Alkalihalobacterium alkalinitrilicum: one gene and its partner. The protein of the gene in region 2 interacts with the protein of the main gene of each other region in a pairwise test. Links are inferred from orthologs where the notes say so. Each region holds a gene or a part of one and is shown on either strand. Other genes may lie near its edges.

Region 1 (3,186 bases), 5.4 Mb from region 2 along the record:
ATGAAGAAGTTTCGTGACTCAACAATTGAGTTCCTTATTGCAACAGATGTCGCTGCGCGTGGTATTGACGTTGATAATGTAACACATGTTATTAATTACGACATACCACAAGACCCTGAGAGTTATGTTCATAGAATAGGTAGAACTGGTCGCGCAGGTAGAAAAGGATTAGCGCTGACACTTGTGACACCTCGGGAAATGAAACATTTACGTTCAATTGAAGATGAGATTAAGATGCCTATCCCTTCAGAGAACGTACCAACATTTGCGGAAGTGATTGAGAAACAACAAGAAACATGGAAGAAACAAATTGAATCAGCTATGAATGATGATAAAGATAGTGAATGGTTTGCACCACTAGTCCATGATCTTCTAAACACATATCCAGCGGAAAAAGTAGTGACTGCTTTACTTAAGCGCAACTTCCTTAATGATAATACGTTGGATGACGATGGCTATAACTTTGGTGAAACTGGTGGAGCTAAAGGAATGGTTAGGTTCTTTATCAATGTCGGAAAAAATGTAAACATGAGTCCTAAAATTCTCATCGAAGAAATTTCTGAACTTGTTGGTATACCAGGAAAAGCAGTAGGCCGTATCGACATTTTTGATAAATTTACGTTCGTTGAAGTTCCTGAAGAAGTAGCACCATTTGTTTATGAAGCTCTTCGTTATTCACGCATTAATGGAGCTCGTGTAAACTTAGAACCTGCTAAGCCGCGTCCAAAACGTGAAAAACGTCCTTTAAAATGATAAAATAAAAAACGTACTCATAAAGTGTCTGTGCTCCTCAATTTTTACAAGATATTGGTTCGCAATAGATTGTTACTGAGGTGCCTGACGCTTTACAATGAGTTCGTCCACTCTTCTAATCTCCCTTTTATTTACTTAATTCCATATCTTAACACAAAGAAAAAAACGAATAAATGTTCGTAAAATCTATTGGCAAAACGAAAAAAACAAGTTATCATAAGTAGAGACATATGAGATATGTTGTAACGTACGTGGTTGTTGTTTAAACTTTCATGTACGTATTTAAAATATGGCCTATAAAGTGTAAAAATATTTTCATATATTTGAGGAGATGACATAATGAGTGATAGAAAAGCCGCATTAGAGATGGCATTAAGACAAATTGAAAAACAATTTGGTAAAGGGTCTATTATGAAAATGGGTGAACAAACGGAAACAAGAGTATCCACAATTTCAAGTGGTGCATTAGCGTTAGATATCGCTCTTGGTGTAGGTGGGTACCCACGAGGAAGAATTATCGAAGTGTATGGCCCTGAATCTTCAGGTAAAACGACAGTTGCACTACATGCAATTGCAGAAGTTCAACGTCAAGGCGGACAAGCTGCTTTTATCGATGCTGAGCATGCACTCGACCCAGTTTATGCAAAAAAATTAGGTGTTAACATTGATGAATTACTACTTTCACAACCTGATACTGGAGAACAGGCGTTAGAAATAGCTGAAGCATTAGTACGTAGTGGTGCTGTTGATATTATTGTTATTGATAGTGTGGCAGCTCTTGTACCGAAGGCGGAAATCGAAGGAGAAATGGGTGACAGTCATGTTGGATTACAAGCACGACTAATGTCTCAAGCTCTCCGAAAACTAGGTGGAGCAATTAATAAATCGAAGACGCTTGCGGTTTTTATCAACCAAATTCGTGAAAAAGTCGGCGTTATGTTCGGTAATCCAGAAACAACTCCAGGTGGGCGTGCCTTAAAGTTCTATTCTTCAGTTCGTTTAGAAGTTAGACGTGCTGAAACGTTAAAACAAGGAAACGATATGGTAGGAAATAGGACAAAAATTAAAGTTGTTAAAAACAAAGTAGCTCCTCCATTTAAAACTGCAGAAGTAGATATTATGTATGGAGAAGGCATTTCAAGAGAAGGTTCTATCTTGGATATTGGGGCAGAATTAGATATTGTTCAGAAGAGTGGCGCATGGTATTCATTCAATGAAGAACGTCTAGGACAAGGTCGTGAAAATTCAAAGCAATTCTTAAAAGAGAACGGAGATTTAACGGCTGAAATCGAACAATTAATTCGATCGCATTATGGACTTGACGGGGAGATCACAGTAGAAGCTCCAACTGAAAGTGAACTTGATGAATTACCATTAGATTTGAAATAATTGATATATAATCTGTATAACCCAGAATTACGTCTAATAAAAAGACTCTTTTATTAGGCGTATTCGGCGTACAGAAATAGTAACAATCGAAACAATTTGGATGGCACCTTTATAGGTGCTTATTCTTTTGATGGGAGCGAGGGGTACTGTTTGAAGTTTCTATACTTTACTGATACGCACATTCGTGGGACGACACCTAAAAACCGATTAGATTCATTTGTGGATACATTAAAGACAAAACTCGTTGAAATTATGGAAATTAGTCAACGAGAAAACGTCGATGTATTGCTTCACGGTGGTGACGTTTTTGATCGACCAGATTTATCACCAAACGTTGTTGGACAATTTGCGCAAATTTTTCGTCAAGCAAATGCTCCAATTTATGCAATATCAGGAAATCATGATACGTATGGTCATAACCCTGAAACCATTCCAAGGACGATGCTCGGCTTATTACATGCGTTTGGCATCATAACGGTCATTACACCCGAAGAACCTTTATTAATTGAAAAAAACGGTGTTAAAGTTCAAATTTCAGGTCAACCTTATCATTATGACATAGACCAACGAGACGCTAAGCTAGATTACTATCCTGAAAATCAATCAGATGCCGATATTCTCATCCATCTCGTTCATAGTATGCTAGTTGAAAAAGCACTTCCAGACGGTATACCTTATACGATCATTGACCATATTTGGGGGACAACGGCAGATATTATTTTGACTGGCCATTTCCACGGCGGGTTCGGAATAAAGGAAAAAAACGGGAAATATATCTGCAATCCTGGAGCGATTGCAAGAGTAAATAATCATTGGTCTGAAGTTATTCGAATTCCAAAAGTAATTATTGGAAAAATAACGCAACACGACATTAAATTAACAGAAGTTCCGCTAACAACAGCATTAAAAGGTGAAGAGGTGTTAGATCGTAGCTACCTTGAAAAGGCTGTCCATCAAGAAGAAAAATTAAATTCTTTTATCCAACAAGTGAAAGAGCAAACGAAGTTCCATACAATCAACATGAAACAAATTATTACTGAAATC
Region 2 (3,269 bases):
AGCATCCTGAGCTTTCTTATCTTGCTTAACGATTCTCTCTCCTTGACGCGTATACTCCTTACCATACGTTTCTTCAATATAAGCTTTTACTTCTTGCTTTGCTGTATCAGAAATACGTGTAGAATCTGTACGCATATAAGTAATTAATCCGACGGTGCCTTCCTTACCCAAATCAATTCCTTCATATAATTGTTGAGCTAGCATCATTGTCTTCTTTGCCCGGAAATTTAACTTACGCGCCGCTTCTTGTTGTAAGGAAGATGTTGTAAACGGTGCCACAGGGTTTCGCTTTCTTTCTTTCTTTTTCACCGAGTCTATAATGAAGTTCTCACCCTTTAGTTTTCCTAGAACATCATTTACTTCAGACTCTGTTTTTAACTCAACTTTTTTTGAGCCAATGCCATAAAATTTAGCTTCAAAACTATCTTCATGCATTGAAAACTTTGCTTGAATACTCCAGTATTCTTCTGGAATAAATGCCTTGATTTCATTTTCTCGGTCGATGATCATTTTAACTGCAACCGATTGTACTCTTCCCGCACTTAAGCCTTTTTTTACTTTCTTCCATAATATAGGGCTAATATTATATCCTACTAATCGATCAAGGATTCGCCGTGCTTGTTGGGCATCAACAAGATCCATGTTTATGGTTCGTGGTGTTTTAAAGGCATCTTTTATCGCTTGCTTCGTAATTTCATTAAAAACAACTCGGCACTCAGAAGTCTCATCTATATTGAGACTGTGTGCTAAATGCCAGGCAATCGCTTCACCTTCGCGATCGGGGTCAGCTGCGAGATAAATTTTCTTTACCTTTTTAGCTGCTGCTTTTAAATCCTTCATTACAGGACCTTTACCACGTATCGTTATATATTTAGGATTGAAGCCCTCATTTACGTCTACTCCCATTTGACTCTTTGGTAAATCTCTCACATGTCCCATTGACGCTTTAACTGTGAATTTCTTCCCTAAGTATTTACCAATCGTCTTAGCTTTTGCGGGAGATTCAACAATTACTAAATAATCAGCCATGTTCGTTTCCTCCCCCTTTGAGGATTAATATAAATCTTCCCTATTATTAAATACATTTTTAGCATTTGTCAAACATTACTTATTAAATAATTTGAAATATAGATCAATTTCACCAAGTTTTAGTAATTTAATTCATCTAAAATATCACTTGCTCTTTGTATAAGTTTTGCACCATTTTGAATTAATAAATTAGTTCCCGTTGCGCGCTCTTCTAATATCGAACCTGGTACCGCCAAAACCTCTCTTCCTTGTTCTAAAGCCTGGTCAGCCGTTATTAGTGCACCACTTTTCTCTTTTGCTTCTACTACAAGTATAGCTCGACTTAAACCACTAATAATTCGATTTCGTTCAGGGAATTGCCATCGTTGTGGTTTTTGGTGAGGAGGATATTCAGATAGTAACAAGTGGTTTTTTGCCATTAATTGTGCAAGTGGAATATTTTTTTCGGGATAAATATGAAATAGACCAGACCCTAGTACTGCAATAGTGGAACCTCCTAAACGCATTGTTAATTCATGAGCTTTTTTATCAATACCTAAAGCAAGTCCACTCACGATCGTCCATTCCTTTTCAATTATTGGAGGTAACAATTGGTCAACACTAGTGAGACCACTTTGCGATGGATACCTAGTCCCAACGACAGCAAGCGTCCTTGTATTTGTTAAATAATCTATGTTTCCCTTACAATAAAGAACCCACGGTGGATCAAAGATATTCGATAGAAGTGATGGATAATTAGGATCTAATGGAGTAATCATCTTAATTTGATGAGAATGTAGAGTTTGAAGGATTTTATCTATATTTATATGGTGGAGATCGTAATGAAATAATTCTGCATGATTTCTCTTCATCGCGAAATTAGAAATTAACTCATGAGGGGATAACTGATAGATAAGGGCAAAAGTTGGATCTTGTTGAAAAAATGAGTGGATCGTTTTCCAGCCGACACCTCTACAGTGATGGATTTGAATTAAACGTTTTTTTGCAATATCCATAAAATCACCTTATTCAATTAAAATATAAAAACTATTGACTGAGCCTCATAAAGCAGTTAATCGGTATTTTTTAATATCTGTATCTCCTTTTTCGCTAAACAAGGGAAAAAGAGGCTGACAAGTCAGCCTCTTCTTATCAATTAGATTTTATGTGTAATACATTTTTCAAGTAGCCCTTGTTCTTTAAGCACAGAAATTAGCGTTTCACCCATAACAGATGGAGTTTCAGCTACTTTAATTCCGCAGCTTTCCATTGTTTTAATTTTCTCAGCAGCAGTACCTTTACCGCCAGAGATAATCGCACCAGCATGACCCATACGTTTTCCTGGAGGTGCCGTTTGACCGCCAATGAAACCAACTACAGGTTTTGTCATGTTTGCTTTAACCCACTCTGCAGCTTCTTCTTCTGCAGTACCACCGATTTCACCAATCATGATCACTGCATAAGTATCTGGATCTTCGTTAAATAGGTTTAATACATCGATGAAATCTGTTCCATTTACAGGGTCTCCACCAATACCTACAGCAGTCGATTGACCAATGCCGTTTGTTGAAAGCTGATGAACTGCTTCGTATGTTAACGTACCAGAACGTGAAACAACGCCTACATGACCTTTGTTATGGATATAACCAGGCATGATACCAATTTTACATTCTTCTGGTGTAATAACACCTGGGCAGTTTGGTCCAACTAGACGTGTTTTCTTACCTTCCATGTAACGTTTAACTTTGATCATATCGTTTACAGGAATTCCTTCAGTGATACAAATTGCTAAATCTAGATCTGCATCAACTGCTTCCATGATCGCATCAGCAGCAAATGCAGGTGGCACGTAAATAACCGTTGCGTTAGCACCTGTTGCCTTAACTGCTTGCTCAACTGTATCAAATACAGGAACACCTTCGATTTCTGTTCCACCTTTACCTGGTGTAACTCCACCTACAATGTTTGTACCATATTCTATCGCTTGTTGCGTATGGAATAAACCTGTAGCACCAGTAATCCCTTGTACAATAACTTTTGTATCTTTGTTAATAAGGATACTCATTCTCCACGTCCCGCCTTTCTATTTCACTAGAGATACGATTTTTTGTGCACCGTCAGCCATAGAATCAGCTGAAGTGATATTTAAACCAGACTCTTCAAGAATTTTCTTACCTTTTTCTACGTTCGTTCCTTCAAGACGCACAACAAGTGGTAATTCTAAACCAACTTGTTTTGTAGCTTCAACTACACCTTGTGCA

The links.
Region 1: the proteins of dprA (region 2) and recA interact in binary tests that used the Bacillus subtilis proteins (3 or more experiments, as listed by UniProt). The link is inferred for Alkalihalobacterium alkalinitrilicum from one-to-one orthologs.

Annotation. Positions count from the first base shown.
Region 1 is NZ_KV917368.1:14,001-17,186, forward strand. Bases 271-3,117 are described here. They hold recA (recombinase RecA), read left to right. Parts: upstream 271-1,092; coding sequence 1,093-2,142; downstream 2,143-3,117. Other genes in these bases: BK574_RS00070 (DEAD/DEAH box helicase), read left to right, coding at 271-753; BK574_RS00080 (metallophosphoesterase family protein), read left to right, coding at 2,293-3,117. Outside these bases: more of BK574_RS00070, read left to right, coding at 1-270; more of BK574_RS00080, read left to right, coding at 3,118-3,186. UniProt on the Bacillus subtilis protein: Multifunctional protein involved in homologous recombination, DNA repair and competence.
Region 2 is NZ_KV917368.1:5,437,133-5,440,401, reverse strand. What follows is about bases 87-3,016. They hold dprA (DNA-processing protein DprA), read right to left. Parts: upstream 2,025-3,016; coding sequence 1,149-2,024; downstream 87-1,148. Other genes in these bases: sucD (succinate--CoA ligase subunit alpha), read right to left, coding at 2,165-3,016; topA (type I DNA topoisomerase), read right to left, coding at 87-1,029. Outside these bases: more of topA, read right to left, coding at 1-86; more of sucD, read right to left, coding at 3,017-3,073; sucC (ADP-forming succinate--CoA ligase subunit beta), read right to left, coding at 3,092-3,269. UniProt on the Bacillus subtilis protein: Protein that helps load RecA onto ssDNA during transformation. Binds cooperatively to circular ssDNA, is able to bridge different segments of DNA. Favors the loading of RecA onto SsbA- or SsbB-coated ssDNA and formation of RecA-DNA filaments.